DNA from 2 places in the Plantactinospora sp. CA-290183 genome. Region 2 is predicted to be linked to the other one. Evidence: riboswitches for the same ligand, from Rfam matches in the RefSeq annotation. Region 2 holds a riboswitch; the other holds the start of a gene.
What was found. A riboswitch is a leader RNA that binds a small molecule or an ion and turns the genes downstream of it on or off. The one in region 2 is predicted to bind thiamine pyrophosphate.
Positions count from the first base shown of each region.

Region 1: it holds a riboswitch for thiamine pyrophosphate, as region 2 does, so the genes downstream of both, thiE (thiamine phosphate synthase) here and ACQEUR_RS15755 (ECF transporter S component) in region 2, are expected to answer to the same signal.

Region 1 covers NZ_JBNJMX010000001.1:683,911-691,748, forward strand. Annotated here, with positions in the region: gene ACQEUR_RS03330 (ThuA domain-containing protein) at 1-827, opposite strand, end outside; TPP riboswitch at 1,171-1,281, shown strand; partial or broken gene thiE (thiamine phosphate synthase) at 1,276-1,893, shown strand; gene thiO (glycine oxidase ThiO) at 1,998-3,140, shown strand; gene thiS (sulfur carrier protein ThiS) at 3,131-3,331, shown strand; gene ACQEUR_RS03350 (thiazole synthase) at 3,337-4,134, shown strand; gene ACQEUR_RS03355 (thiamine phosphate synthase) at 4,152-4,787, shown strand; gene thiD (bifunctional hydroxymethylpyrimidine kinase/phosphomethylpyrimidine kinase) at 4,784-5,602, shown strand; gene thiC (phosphomethylpyrimidine synthase ThiC) at 5,623-7,215, shown strand; gene ACQEUR_RS03370 (hypothetical protein) at 7,222-7,838, opposite strand, start outside.
Region 2 covers NZ_JBNJMX010000008.1:493-8,330, forward strand. Annotated here, with positions in the region: gene ACQEUR_RS15750 (ABC transporter ATP-binding protein) at 1-1,010, opposite strand, end outside; gene ACQEUR_RS15755 (ECF transporter S component) at 1,041-1,631, opposite strand; TPP riboswitch at 1,706-1,812, opposite strand; gene ACQEUR_RS15760 (alpha/beta fold hydrolase) at 1,943-2,770, shown strand; gene ACQEUR_RS15765 (sugar isomerase domain-containing protein) at 2,847-3,596, shown strand; gene ACQEUR_RS15770 (DUF6328 family protein) at 3,855-4,370, shown strand; gene ACQEUR_RS15775 (hypothetical protein) at 4,439-5,065, shown strand; gene ACQEUR_RS15780 (SDR family NAD(P)-dependent oxidoreductase) at 5,090-5,830, opposite strand; gene ACQEUR_RS15785 (MarR family winged helix-turn-helix transcriptional regulator) at 5,894-6,424, shown strand; gene ACQEUR_RS15790 (acyl-CoA dehydrogenase family protein) at 6,508-7,838, shown strand, end outside.

The sequences.
Region 1 (7,838 bases), on a different contig from region 2:
ATGCCGCCGAGCAGGTGGGTCAGGAACTCGGGCTCCGCGTACGACTGCTGGGTGTGCCCACCCGCCGTGTACCAGGCCCGGCCGCCGTCGTAGTCCTGGCACCAGGCGAACGGGTGGTCGTGGCCCATCGCGCCCGCGCCGGGGGCGTAGCTGGTCTCGTCCAGCGACGCCAGCACGTGTACGTCGGCGCGCGGGTTCTCCCGGAAGTTGTACCACTCGTCGTACCGGGACCACTCGTCCGGCAGCCCCTCGGTGGACGGGTGCGCGTGGTCCTCGACCTTGACCGTGGCCTGCTGGTTCGCCGGGTGCGAGGCGAAGTACGCCCCGACCAGGTCGCCGTACCAGGGCCAGTCGTACTCGGTGTCCGAGGCGGCGTGCACGCCGACGTATCCGCCGCCGGCCTGTACGTAGCGCTCGAACGCCGCCTGCTGGTCGGAGTCGAGTACGTCGCCGGTGGTGGAGAGCCAGATGACGGCCTGGTACCTGCCGAGGTTGGCGTCGGTGAACGTCGCCGCGTCCTCGGTGGCGTCCACGGTGAAACCGTTCTCCGCGCCGAGTTTCTGGATCGCGGCGATGCCGGCCGGGATGGAGTCGTGCCGGAAGCCGGCCGTCTTGGAGAAGACCAGCACGGCGAACGGATCCGCCTGGACCTGCGCGGGTGCCTGCCCGAGCGGGCCGGCCGGCGCCGCCGAGGCGGGGTGGGGGGTGGCGACCAGCGCGGTCGTGCTGAGGGCTACGGCCGCGGCCGCGCTGAGCAGGTTACGGGTGAGTCTGCCGCCGGGGCGGCGGTGCGGGGAAAGGCCGCGGAAGCGGCGATAACTGGACACGAAGGATCTCCTTCGTCCGGTGAGGACAGCGGGGATCCCGGGTCGGTTCGCCGAAGAGCCGTCTCGGGGTGCGGGGGAACGGTCGTGACCCGCCGAGGCCACGACCGCAGAATTCTGTCTTGTCGTTGAACAAATTAGGGCCGCTGCCGGGCCGGCCGGAATACGACGACGAGGTTAATTCAGGTAACGGTTCCGTAACACGGCGGACCGATCCGGATAGGACAGACATTCCGCCGGTGACCACGTGGGAGCCCACGGATTGCCGTTCCGTGGTCGGACGTTGACGCTGTGCGATGCGTCACGGCTCTTTACGGCGCCGTCACAGGCCGCGTACAGTCGCCGACAAGTAACCCACGGGAGCCCGGTGGACCGGGCTGAGAGGGGGGCTACGCAGCCCCCGACCGTCGAACCTGATCCGGGTAATGCCGGCGCAGGGAGGAGCGTTGCCGTGCCATCTCTCGGACGACTTCACCTCATCACCGACGCCCGCCCCGGGCGTGACCCGCTCGCGGTGGTCGAGGCGGCCCTCTCGGTCGCCGGCCCCGAACTCGTCGTGCAGGTCCGGGTCGAGGACGACACCGACGACCGGACGGCGTACGAGCTGGCCCGCGCGATAGGCGCGCGATGCGCCGCCGTCGGGGCGTCCTGCCTGGTCAACGACCGGTTGCACGTCGCCCTGGCGGTCGGTGCGGCGGGCGCACACGTCGGCGCCCGGGACCTCCCGGTGGACGCCGCCCGCCGGGTGCTCGGCCCGGCGGCGGTGCTCGGCGCCACCGCCCGGGATCCGGCGACGGGCACGGCGGCGGTCGCGGCCGGAGCCAGCTACCTCGGCGTCGGCCCGTGCCACGCCACCTCCACCAAGGACGGTCTGCCCGAGCCGATCGGTGCCGAGGGCGTCCGGCGGGTGGCCGACGCGGTGCCCGTACCCGTGATCGCGATCGGTGGCGTCACCGCCGGGCGGGTCCCCGCGCTGCTCGCCGCCGGCGCGTACGGGGTGGCCGTGGTCGCGGCGGTCGCCGGGGCCGCCGATCCGGCCCGGGCCACCGCCGAACTCCTCGCCGCACTGCGCGACCCGTCCACCGCCCCGGCCGGCCGGACCGGCCCCTGGACGACCGGGCGGGCCGGTGAACCGGACCGGCGGGTCGGCGGGCGAGCGGCCGGAGCGGCGGGATGCTAGGCGCCGGTCGCCCGGACGTGACGGTGGTGGGCGCCGGCCCCATCGGCCTGGCCACCGCCTGGCGCTGCGCCGCCCGGGGGATGCGGGTCACCGTGTACGACCCGGAGCCCGGCTCCGGCGCCTCCGACGTGGCGGCCGGGATGCTCGCCCCGGTCGCCGAGGCGCACTTCGGCGAGCGGGCACTGACCGGACTGCTCGCCGAATCGGCGGCCCGCTGGCCGGCCTTCGCCGCCGAGCTGGCCGAGTGCACCGGCCTCGACCTGGGCTACCGCACCGAGGGGACGCTCACGGTCGCGCTCACCGGCGACGACCTGGCCGAGGCGGAGCGGCTCTGGACGTACCAGCGGGAACTCGGACTGCCGGTCACCGCGCTGCGGCCGGCGGAGCTGCGGGCCCGCGAACCGTTGCTGGCGCCCCGGCTGCGCGGCGGCGCGCTCGCCCCCGGCGACCACCAGGTCGACCCGCGCCGGTTGGTGGCCGCGCTGCGGGTCGCGGCCGAGCGGGCCGGGGTGACGCTGGTGCCCCGCCCGGTCCGCCGGCTCTCCGAGCTGGACCCGGGCGCCACGGTGGTCGCGGCCGGCTGCGGTACGGCGGCCCTGACCGGCCTGCCGGTCCGCCCGGTGAAGGGACAGATCCTCCGGCTGCGGGCGCCCGGCGGCGCCCCGCCCGGCTTTCGGCACGTGATCCGGGGCCACGCCGACGGCCGGGGCGTCTACCTGGTGCCCCGGGCCGACGGCGAGGTGGTGCTCGGCGCCACCGTCGAGGAGCGCGGCGACCTCCGCGTCACCGGCGGGGCGGTACTGGAACTGCTCCGCGCCGCGACCGACCTGCTCCCGGAGATCGCCGAGTACGAGCTGGTGGAGGCCCGGGCCGGGCTGCGCCCCGGCACCCCGGACAACGCGCCGCTGCTCGGCGCGCTGCCCGACCGGCCGGAGGTGGTCGTGGCGACCGGGCACTACCGGCACGGCATCGTGCTGACCCCGGTCACCGCCGACCTGATCGCCGAGCTGCTGGCGACCGGGTCGCCGGATCCGGCGATCGCGCCGTTCTCCCCGGGCCGGTTCGCCCGCCCGGCGGCGGGCGGGGCAGGAATGGACAACGGACCAACCAGGGTGGGGAGGACACGGTGGAGCTGACCGTGAACGGGGTCGGGCAGCGGCTGCCCGGCGAACTGACCGTGGCGGACCTGGTGGACCGGGTCTCCGGAGCGCACCGCGGCGTGGCGGTCGCGGTGAACGGCGAGGTGGTGCCGCGGGGCGGCTGGCCGGCCCGGCTGCTCCGGGACGGGGACCGGGTCGAGGTGCTGACCGCGGCCCAGGGCGGGTGACCGGGATGCCGGTCCAACTCGCGGAGACCGATGCGGACCTCCTGCTCGGCGGCGAGAGGTTCACCTCCCGGCTGATCCTCGGCACCGGCGGGGCGAGCAGCCCGTACGCGCTGGAGCAGGCGATCCGGGCCAGCGGCACCGAGCTGGTCACCGTCGCACTGCGCCGGATCGACAGCACCGCCACCATGGGCGGCGGCCTGCTGGACGTACTCACCCGGTGCGGCGTACGGCTGCTGCCGAACACCGCCGGCTGCCGTACCGCCGCGGAGGCGGTCACGGTGGCGCACCTGGCCCGGGAGGCGTTCGACACCCCCTGGGTGAAGCTGGAGGTGATCGGCGACGAGCGCACCCTGCTGCCCGACGCGGTCGAGCTGGTCGCCGCCGCCGAGCGGCTGGTCGCGGACGGGTTCACCGTGCTGCCGTACACGACCGACGACCCGGTGCTGGCCCGGCGGCTCGCCGACGCCGGCTGCGCGGCGGTGATGCCGGCCGGTGCCCCGATCGGCTCCGGACTCGGCATCGGCAACCCGCACAACCTGCGGCTGCTGCGGCAGAACGTCGAGGTGCCGGTGATCCTCGACGCGGGGATCGGCACCGCCTCCGATGCCACCCTGGCGATGGAGCTCGGCTGCGACGCCGTGCTGGTGGCCAGCGCGGTGACCCGGGCCGCCGACCCGACCCGGATGGCGGCGGCGATGCGGCACGCCGTCGAGGCGGGCCGGTTGGCCGCCGGTGCCGGGCGGATACCCCGACGCTTCCACGCGCTGGCGTCCACCCCGGACGAGGGGCGGCCGGACCTGTGAGCCGGCCCGGTCCGAACGTGGACACGCCGGTACCGGCCGACGGCGTGCCGCGCGGGGTGGTGGTGGTCACCGACCGCAGGCAGAGCGCCCGGCCCCTGGTCGACGTGGTCCGGGCGGCGGTCGACGGCGGTGCGCGCCGGGTGCTGCTGCGGGAACGGGACCTGCCCCGCGAGGAGCGGCTGGATCTCGCCGGTCGACTCCGGGCGGTCCTCGCCCCGGTCGGCGGCACCCTGCTCGTCGCCGGAGGAGACCCGCTGGGCGGCTACGCGGTGCACCTCGCCGCCGCCGGCCCGTACCCACCGCCGGCGCTGCCGCTGGTCGGCCGCTCCTGCCACGACCCGCACGAGCTGGCGCGGATTTCCACAGAGGACTACGTGACGCTCTCGCCGGTCTTCCCGACCCCGTCCAAGCCCGGGTACGGGCCACCGCTGTACCCCGTCGGACTGGCCCGGCTGGTCGCCCGCAGCCCGGTGCCGGTGCTCGCCCTCGGCGGGATCGGCACGCCCGAGCAGGTCCGGGCCTGCGTCAACGCCGGCGCGGTCGGGGTGGCGGTGATGGGCGCGGTCATGCGGGCCGCCGATCCGGCCGCCACGGTCCGCGCGCTCTGCGCGGCGGCGACGGTCGAGGCGGCGGCCGGGCGGTGGGACCGGTGACGCCGCCGGTCGTGCTGACGGTCGCCGGCTCCGATTCCGGCGGAGGAGCGGGGATCCAGGCCGACCTGAAGGTCTTCGCCGCGCTGCGGCTCCACGGCACCTCGGTGATCACCGCGATCACCGCGCAGAACACCCGCGCCGTACGCGGGGTCCACCCGGTACCGGCCGAGATGGTGACCGAGCAGATCGCCGCCCTGGTCGACGACCTGCCGCCGCTCGCGGTCAAGACCGGCATGCTCGGCGGCGCGGCGGTCGCGGACGCGGTGGCCGCCGCCGCCCGGGCCGGCCTGCTGCCGAACCTGGTGGTCGACCCGGTGCTCGTCTCGACCAGCGGGCACCGGCTGGGCGTGGTCGGGGCCGTCGAGCGGCTCCTGCCGTACGCCGTGGTGGCGACGCCGAACCGGGCCGAGGCCTCGGCGATCCTCGGCTGGCGGGTGTCGACGCCGGACGAGATGGCGAAGGCGGCCACCGAACTCGCCGCCGGCGGCCCCGAGTACGTGGTGGTGACCGGCGGCGACGCCGACGGTGCCGACCCGGGCGGGGAAGGGCCGGCGGGCGGGGGCGGTGCCGTCGACGCGCTCTGCGGCGGCGGCGAGGTACGGCTGCTGCCCGGACCGTGGTTCGACACCCGCAACACGCACGGCACCGGATGCTCGTTCTCGGCCGCGATCGCCGGTCGGCTCGCGCTCGGCGACGCGGTACCGGACGCGGTGCGGTTCGCCAAGGAGTACGTCGCCCGCGCGCTGCTCGGGGCACGCGCGTGGCAGTTGGGCGGCGGTCACGGACCGCTGGACCACTTCGGTTGGTCCAGCTGACTCACCCAGGAGGTTGTCTGATGGAGGCTCGTCGCAAGGTGTACGTGGAAGGGCCACGGCCGGACATCCGGGTGCCGTTCGCAGAGGTCGAGCTGAGCGGGGCGGAACCACCGCTGCGGCTCTACGACACCTCGGGACCGGGCAGCGACCCCGAGGTCGGCCTGCCCGCGCTGCGCGGTCCGTGGATCGCCGAGCGGGGCGACGTGGCCCCGGTGCGCGGCGCGGGCACCCCGCTGGCCGGCGCCGACGGCCGGCGGCCCACCCAGCTGGCCTATGCCCGGGCCGGTGTGATCACCCCGGAGATGCAGTTCGTCGCCCTCCGCGAGCAGGTGCCGGCCGAACTGGTCCGGGACGAGATCGCCGCCGGCCGGGCGGTGCTGCCGCTCAACGTCAACCACCCGGAGTGCGAGCCGGCGATCATCGGCAAGGCGTTCCTGGTGAAGGTGAACGCCAACATCGGTACCTCCGCCGTCACCTCGTCGATCGCCGAGGAGGTGGAGAAGCTGACCTGGGCGACCCGCTGGGGTGCCGACACGGTGATGGACCTCTCCACCGGCAAGCGCATCCACGAGACCCGGGAGGCGATCGTCCGCAACGCGCCGGTCCCGATCGGTACGGTGCCGATCTACCAGGCACTGGAGAAGGTCGGCGGCGACCCGGTGCAGCTGAGCTGGGAGGTGTTCCGGGAAACCGTCATCGAGCAGGCCGAGCAGGGCGTGGACTACATGACGGTGCACGCCGGGGTCCGGCTGGCGTACGTGCCGCTGGCGGTGAACCGGGTCACCGGCATCGTCTCCCGGGGCGGCTCCATCATGGCCGCCTGGTGCCTGGCCCACCACGAGGAGAACTTCCTCTACACCAACTTCGCGGAGCTCTGCGAGATCCTCGCCCGGTACGACGTCACGTTCTCCCTCGGCGACGGGCTGCGTCCGGGGTCGATCGCGGACGCCAACGACGAGGCGCAGTTCGCGGAGCTGCGTACGCTCGGCGAGCTGACCTCGGTGGCCTGGGAACACGACGTACAGGTGATGATCGAGGGACCCGGCCACGTGCCGATGCACAAGATCAAGGAGAACGTCGACCTCCAGCAGGAGCTGTGCCACGAGGCGCCGTTCTACACGCTCGGCCCGCTCACCACGGACATCGCCCCGGCGTACGACCACATCACCTCGGCGATCGGGGCGGCGATGATCGGGATGTTCGGCACCGCGATGCTCTGCTACGTCACCCCGAAGGAGCACCTCGGCCTGCCCGACCGGGACGACGTCAAGGCGGGTGTGATCGCGTACAAGATCGCGGCGCACGCGGCGGACCTGGCCAAGGGGCACCCCGGGGCCCAGGCGTGGGACGACGCGCTCTCCAAGGCGCGGTTCGAGTTCCGCTGGGAGGACCAGTTCAACCTCTCGCTCGATCCGGAGACCGCCCGCGCGTACCACGACGCGACGCTGCCGGCCAGCCCGGCCAAGACGGCGCACTTCTGCTCCATGTGCGGGCCGAAGTTCTGCTCCATGAAGATCACGCAGGAACTCAAGGAGTACGCGGCTAAGGGGATGCGGGAGAAGTCGACCGAGTTCGTGGACTCGGGCGGCAAGGTCTACCTGCCGCTGGCCTGAACCGGCTCACTCGGGGTCACGGTCGGGCGGCCGCAGACTACGCCGTCCGCCGTCACCCGGGTCCTCCTCGGGGTCGGGCGCACTCAGCCCGCTCACCCAGTCGACGTACTCCTCGTCGTGCGCCGGCAACGGTTCCTCGGCCCGGCCGCGCCCCTTCGGCTCCCGCTGTGGGGGTGCGGCCGGCTCCTTCTCGGTCTCCCCGGCCGGCTCCGCGCCCCGGTCGGAGCGGTTCCGCCGGAACAGGCCACGCCGGACCCGACCGAGCTTGCCCGTGGGCTCCGACTCGCCGGTCTCGGCGGTGCTGCTGCTCTCGTCCGTACCGCTCTCGGGCCCGCCGGTCTCGGGTGTGCTGGCCTCGGGTGTGCTGGTCTCGGCGGTCCCGCTCTCGGGCGTGCCGGTCTCGGCCGGGCCCCTGCGGATCACGGTGGTCCCGACGTCCTCGCCGCGCCGGGTGCCGGCGATCCCGCCGGCGACGTACCCGGTGTCGGCTCCGCCCGCCGCGACGCCGGTCCAGGTCGGACCCTCCGCCGCAGTTCCGTCCGGTCCGGTGCCGTCCGGTTGGGCGCCGCCGCCGGCGTCGTCGCCGCCGGACACCGGTCCCGTCGTTGCGGTGCCGGTCTCCC
Region 2 (7,838 bases):
CGGCGGGCCAGCTCGGGCGCCGGCCACCGGTGCGGTGGCGTCGAGGCGTACCGGCCGGCGAGCGCGGCGGTCCCGTGCAGCCGCCCGGTGCCGGGCCGGAGCAGGCCGCCGAGCAGCAGCGCCAGGGTCGACTTGCCGGCGCCGTTGGGACCCAGCACCGCGAGCGCCTCGCCGGCGCGTACCCCGAGGTCCGTCGCGGCCAGCCGGGGCGGCAGGCCGAGCCGCTCGGCGGAGAGCAGCGGCTCGCCGGGCCCGGACGCCGCCCGGCGCGGTGCCGGCGGCGGCCCGGGAACCCAGACCCCGGCGGCGGCCAGCTCCGCACCGTGTGCGGCGAAGACCGCTGCCGGCGGGCCGTCCGCCCGCACCCCGCCACCCGGTTCGAGTACCACGACCCGGTCGACCAGGGGAAGCGCCTCCGCCACCCGGTGCTCCACCAGGATCAGCGTGGTGTCGGCGTCCACGGCGTCCCGGACCGCGTCCCGGACCAGGGCCGCCCCGGCCGGGTCGAGGTTGGCGGTCGGCTCGTCGAGCAGCAGCAGGCCGGGGCGGAGCGCCAGCACCCCGGCCAGCGCGAGCCGCTGCTGCTCACCCCCGGAGAGCGCGGCGGTGGCCCGGTCGCGGCCGTAGGGGAAGCCCACCCGCGCCAGCGCCCGGTCGACCCGGGGCCAGATCTCCACCGCCGGTACGCCCCGGTTCTCCAACCCGAACGCCACGTCGTCACCGGCGCGGCCCATCACCAGCTGGGTCTCCGGGTCCTGGAAGACGATGCCGACATGTTCCCGGGCCTTGCGCGGGTCCAGTCCGTCGATCTCGACGGTGCCGGCCTGTTCGCCCGAATCCTCGGCGAGCAGGCCGGCCAGCGCGGCCAGCAGGGTGCTCTTGCCGGCGCCCGAGGCGCCCAGCAGCAGTAGCCGCTCGCCGTGCTCGACGCGCAGGTCCACGTCGCGTACGGCCCAGGCCCGGCGCCCGGCGTGCCGCCAGCCGAAGCCGCGCAGCTGCACCGCGCTCATCGTGTGCCGCTTCCCCGCTCGTCCGGTCCGTCAGACGGCCGCGCGGTCGCGCCCGGCGGGGAAACGGTCCAGCACCCCGGTCTGGGCCAGCGCCCGGGTCAGCGCCCAGCCGCCGGCACCGGCGATGATCGCCGCGCTGACCACGGTGAGCACGAAGACCGGCAGCCGGAACGAGTCGAAGTCGTACTCCGAGTAGTAGCGGATCTGGTCGAAGAGCGCGGCGGCGAGTCCGGCGAGCGCGCCGGAGAGAACCGCCACCGGCAGCCGGAAGGAGCGGTAACGGGTGGCGAGGAAGGCCGCCTCCGCGCCGACGCCCTGGGCGAGGCCCTGCAGGATGGCGAGCATCCCCCACTGGCTGCCGAGCAGCACCGAGACGAACGCGGCGACGAACTCGCAGTACAGCGCGGCGCCCGGCTTGCGGATGATCAGGCCGCCGAGCACGCCGGGCAGCAGCCACACGCCGTAGATGACCGCCTGGGCCGGCGGGAAGAAGGTGAAGGCCCCCTCGGTGGCGCTCCAGACGAGGTTCCAGGCCCAGAAGATGACGCCGAACGCGACCGCGATGACCGACGCGATGACGATGTCGACGGTACGCCACCGGGGGTTGGTGGGTTGGTGCATGGACGTGCCTCCCAGTCGCCGACCTGACCGGGCAAGACGCACGCCGCGGTCCGGAGGCCCGGACTGCGGCGCGGCTGGAGACTCGACCGAACTCCCTGCGCTGGCATTACCCAGATCAGGTTCGAGGGTCTGCGGGCGTCGGCCCGCACTCTCAGCGCTGTGCGCTCCCCTGTCGGATGTGCAGTTGTCCCGCAGACGCTAGCACCGGATCAGTCCTGGCCGATAGCTGTGGGCAGCCTGGGTGTGGCCCGGGACACCCGGCCACCGCCGCGGTCGGCGCCGGCCGGCGAGGTGCGGCGTACGCTTCGGGCATGCGGATCACGGTCCGGGGACTCACCTTCGACCTGCACGCCGGCGGCCCCGAGGACGGCGAACCCGTCCTGCTGTTGCACGGTTTCCCCCAGCACAGCGCCGAGTGGGACGACCTGTTGCCGGCGTTGCACGCGGCCGGGCTCCGCAGCTACGCGCTGGACCAGCGCGGCTACTCGCCCGACGCCCGCCCCGCCGAGGTCCGGGACTACCGGTTGACGGAGTGCGTCGCCGACGCGGTGGCGGTGCTCGACGCGCTCGACGTGACCGAGGCGCACCTGGTGGGGCACGACTGGGGGGCACTGGTCGCCTGGCGGCTCGCCGCCGAACACCCCGACCGGGTCCGTACCCTGACCGCGGTCTCCGTCCCGCACCCGGCGGCCATGGCGTACGCGATCGCCGAGGACCTGGACCAGCGGGCCCGCTCGGCGTACGTGGGCTTCTTCCGGCTGACCGGCAAGGCCGAGCGGCTGCTGCTCGCCGGCGAGGCGGCCGGACTGCGCCGGGTGCTCACCGGCGTGCCCGACGAGCGGGTCGAGCGGTACGTCGAGCCGCTGCGCCGGCCCGGCGCGTTGACCGCCGCGCTGAACTGGTACCGGGCCCTGTCGACCGAGGACCTTGCCGGGACCGGTCCGGTGCCGGTGCCGACCACGTTCGTCTGGGGCGACGGGGACGTGGCGATCGGCTCCGTCGCGGCGCGGGCGTGCGCCGACCGGGTCACCGGCGACTACCGTTTCGTGCCGCTGGCCGGGGTCGGCCACTGGGTGCCGGAGGAGGCACCGGCGGCGCTCGCCGACGCCGTGCTGTCCCGGATCACCCCGGCACGGTGAGCCCACGGGCGGGGGCGGTTCCCGCCGTGGCATCGTGATCCCGCCGGATGGATCGCACGAACAAGTCGGAGGACTGGTGACACTGAGCGCCGAGGGCTACCTGGAAACCGTGACCGCGACGATGGCCCGGGTGGCGGCGAGCCAACGCGACGGCGTACGCCGGGCGGCCGAGCTGATCACGACCGCGCTGCGGGCCGACGGCGTGGTGCACGCCTTCGGCACCGGCCACTCGGAGGCGCTGTCGATGGAGATCGCCGGCCGGGCCGGCGGGCTGGTCCCGACGAACCGGATCGCGCTGCGCGACCTGGTGCTGCACGGCGGCGAGCCGGCCCACATCCTCGGGCCGACCCTGGAACGCGACCCGACGGTGGCCCGGCGGCTGCTGGACCTGGCGCCGGTCCGGCCACCGGACATCTTCGTGATCGCCTCGAACTCCGGCGTCAACGGCACCATCGTCGAGTTCGCCTCGCTGGTCAAGGAGCGCGGGCACGCCCTGGTCGCGATCACCTCGGCGGAGCACTCGGCCGGGGTCGACTCGCGCCACCCGTCCGGGCGCAAGCTCGGCGACCTCGCCGACGTGGCGCTGGACAACGGCGCCCCGTTCGGGGACGCCGCCCTGCCGCTGCCGGGCGGCGGCGCGGTCGGCGCGATATCGTCGATCACCGCCGCGCTGCTCGCCCAGCAGATCACCGTCGAGGTGGTGGCCCGGATGATCGAGGCCGGGGAGACACCGCCGGTCTACCTCTCCGCCAACATCCCGGCCGGCGACGAGCACAACAACGCGCTGGAGGCCCGGTACGCCGGCCGGATCCGGCGCGGTTCCTGACGGCGGCGTACCGGTGAGGGCTCGTACCCGTTCGATGTGGTCGGGTGGTTCGGCAACACGGTGGTCGGGCTCGCGCCTCGGCCGTGCAGCTGACTGTCCACAATGGTCGCTTCGTTCTTGGGCTCGGCCAGGGCACGGCGAGCACCCGGAAGGGAGGGACAAAATAGGGTGATCCGGTCATGAGTCCCCCTCGCGTTTCATGATCATGGCGTTCGGGCAAACTGGCCCGGAACCTGAGGGAAACGGGAGGTGGCCTGGGTGACCAGGGAAACCGAGAAGCAGCGCTGGCAACGGAACTTCACTGATCTGTTGCAGGAGTTGCGGGTGGCGCAGACCGGGGTCCAGATCCTGTTCGCCTTCCTCCTCACGTTGCCGTTCAGCACCGGTTTCGAGGACGTCAACGAGTTCCAGAAGGACACGTACATCGTCGCGCTGCTCGCCGCCGCCGCCGCGACCGCGTTGATCATCTCGCCGGTCGCCTTCCACCGGGCGCTGTTCCGGCAGGGGCGCAAGCCCGAACTGGTCCGGTTCGGGCACGCCATGGCTACCGGCGGGCTCGCCTTCATGCTCATCGCGATGGTCAGCTCGGTGCTGCTGATCACCGACTTCGTGCTGCCCCGGCCGGTGGCGTTCGTGCTGAGCGCGGTGACCGCGATCTGGTTCCTGACCTTCTGGGCCGGACTGCCGTTCCTGCGCCGCAACTGGGGCGACGACGAGGAAGAGGACGACGAGGAAGAGACGATGTCCGAGGCGGAGCAGCGCGCGGCGGCGTAGCGGGACCTCTGGCCGGTAGCGGCCTCGCCCGGGACCGGTCCCGGCGAATCTGGGTAGCCTGGGCCACCATGTGGTTCTTCCGGCGCAGATCGGCCGCCGAGAAGGCGGAGACCGGCCCGCGCACCTGCGTCTTCTGCGGCGCGGATGGGGTCAGGCGGCTGTCTGACACCGCCTATGGCGCACCGCACGGCTACTACTGCAGATCCTGCGAAGAGTCGTACTTCCAGCTCATCTCCCGGTTCCGGCACGTCGAAACGCCGGGGCACCGTCCCTGGCTGGCGCCCGACGCCGGTACGGAGCGTCCGCTGTCGGCGGCCTCCGAACCCTTCGACGCGGTGCACGCCGTGGTCGACGAACTGGTGGCGGGGATCGGTGAGGTTCCCCCGGCGGCCGCCAGGATCGCGGCGCTGCGGCTCGGGGTCTACGGAGCGGAGATAATCCATTCCGGCGGTTCCCGGGCCGCGGCGGTCGAGGCGGTGAGCACCGCGATCGCCGACGACCTCGCGGAGCACCACGAGGAGCTTCAGGAGTACTTCGGCGGGCGGGACTACCGGTCCTGCGCGGTGGCGCTCTTCGGCGCCGGCAGCGGCATCCTGTTCCAGCAGGTCACCACGGACGGTGACTGGCTCCGGCAGTACTGCTTCCTGATCGACACCGGGCACGCGGTCCACCGCTACGCGTCCTACGACCGGTGAGCGCCGGTCGCGCCGGAGGGGCGCTCACCGGCCGGCCAGTGCTCCGCCGTTGACGTGCAGGACCTGCCCGGTGAGGTGGCTCGCGGCCGGTGAGGCCAGGAAGAGCACGCTGCCGGCGATGTCGGCCGGGGTGCCGGCCCGACCAGTGCTGGTCTGGGCGACCAGTGTCGCGTGCCGCTGCTCGGTCATGGCGGTGCCGAAGAACTCGGTCTCCGCGATGTAGCCCGGGGCGATCACGTTCGCGGTGATCCGGTCCCGGCCCAGTTCCTCGGCCAGGGTGAGGTTCCAGGCCTCGACCGCCGCCTTCGCCGCCCCGTACGAGCCAGCGCCGCCCCGGTGCGCCGCGATCGAGCTGAGGCTGATCACCGCGCCGCCGGGCGCGAGGCGCGGGCGCAGCGCGGCGGTCACCAGCACCGCCGAGAGGACGTTGGCGTCGAGGTTGGCCCGCCAGGCGGCGGCCAGGCCGGTCAGGTCGCCGGGGTGGCCCGCGCCGATGTCGGTGTTGCCGCCCGCGTTGTTGACCAGCACGTCGACCCGCGCCGGCAGGGCATCGAGCGCCGCCGTCACCTGCGCCGGGTCGGTCGCGTCGAAGGGTACGGCGCGGACGTTCGGCCCGAGCAGCGCGGCGGTCTCCGCCAGCACCGCCGTACGGCGGCCGGTGATCACCACCCGTTCCCCGGCGGCGGCGAACGCTCCGGCGACCGCCCGGCCGATGCCGGTCCCCCCACCCGTCACCACGACGTCCCGCGTGTCCCGGCTCCCCATGTCACCACTCCTCACGTCGCCATTCTTCGTTTAGCGCTAAACGTGCGTGCGACACTACCAGGCATGAGTCAGTCCAAGCAGCCCCCGAACGATCTCGCGGCCCAGATCGCCGGCGCGTGGCGGCGGGAGCGGCCCGACGTGCCGGTCGGCTCGATCGAGGTCTTCACCCGGATCCACCAGGCCGCCAAGCTGCTAGCCGACCAGCGGCGCCGGACGCTGGCCAGGATCGGCATGGACGCCGCCACCCTCGACCTGCTCAGCACGCTGCGCCGCTCGGGGCCGCCGTACCGGCTCTCGACCCGGGAACTCACCGACCGCTGCCTGGTCACCGCCGGGGCGATCACGCAGCGGGTGGACCGGGCGCAGCGGGAGGGGCTGGTCAGCCGGCTCGCGCCGGAGCCGGGAAGTCGCGCGGTACCGGTGAAGCTGACCGATCGGGGACACCGCGCGGTGGAGGGAGCGGTCGGCGACCTCCTCGACCATGAGCAGGGACTGCTGGACAGCCTCGCCCCCGCCGAGCAGGCGGGGTTGGCGCGTCTGCTGGGCGTACTGCTGGCGGGGCTGGCGGACCGCGGCGGCGGTGTCGCAGGATAGACAGATCCTACTGTTGGGTAACACCGCGGAGTAACGTCGTTCTGGCGGGCAGCGCTGGGACCCGTACCCGAATGGGGGCAGCCGTGACCACGACGCAGAACAGCCGGCCGGCGGCGGGTGGACCGGAGGATGGCACCGGCCCGCTGCCCAAGGAGGCCGGCCAGGTCTCGGAGCAGGAGGCCCGGCAGGTCGCCGAGGCCGCCCGCGAGCTCGAATGGGGCAGACCGAGCTTCGGCAAGGAACTCTTCCTCGGCCGGCTCCGACTCGACCTGATCGACCCGTGGCCGCGCCCCGATCCGGAGCGCGCGGCAAAGGCCGAGGAGTTCCTGGGACGGCTGGCGGAGTACGTGCGTTCCGATGTGGACGGCGCCGCAATCGAGCGGGACGCGCGGATCCCGGACGAGGTGTTCCAGGGCCTGGCGGGGCTCGGCGCGTTCGGCATGAAGATCGGCGAGAGGTACGGCGGCCTCGGGCTGTCCAATCTGCACTACTGCCGGGCGCTGGCGCTGGCCGGCTCGGCGAACCCGTCGATCGGCGCGCTGCTCTCGGCACACCAGTCGATCGGGGTGCCGCAGCCGCTCAAGATGTTCGGCACCGACGAGCAGCGGCAGCGCTACCTGCCCCGGCTCGCCGCCGGCGAGGTCTCCGCCTTCCTGCTCACCGAGCCCGACGTCGGCTCCGACCCGGCCCGGCTGGGCACCATCGCCGAGCCGACCGAGGACGGCACCGGTTACCGGCTCAACGGCGTCAAGCTCTGGGCCACCAACGGCAGCGTGGCGAGCCTGCTGGTGGTGATGGCCCGGGTGCCGAAGACCGAGGACCGACGGGGCGGGATCACCGCGTTCGTGGTCGAGGCCGACTCGCCGGGGATCACCGTCGAGCGGCGCAACGAGTTCCTCGGCCTGCGCGGGCTGGAGAACAGCGTCACCCGGTTCCACGACGTCGTCGTACCGAAGGAGAACGTCATCGGGGGCGAGGGCCGCGGCCTCAAGATCGCCCTGACCACCCTGAACACCGGCCGGCTCTCGCTGCCCGCGATGTGCGTCGGCGCCGCGAAGTGGTCGCTCAACGTGGCCCGCGAGTGGGCGGCCGACCGGGTGCAGTGGGGCCGGCCGGTCGGCGAGCACGAGGCGGTCGCGACCAAACTCTCCTTCATCGCCGCGACCACCTACGGCATGGAGACCATGCTGGACCTCTGCTGCATGCTCGCCGACGACGACACCAACGACATCCGGATCGAGGCGGCGCTGGTGAAGCTCTACGCCAGCGAGATGGCGTGGCGGATCGCGGACGAGCTGATCCAGATCCGGGGCGGACGCGGCTACGAGACGGCCGGGTCGCTCCAGGCCCGGGGTGAGCGCCCGGCCGCCGCCGAGCAGCTCCTGCGGGACCTGCGGATCAACCGGATCTTCGA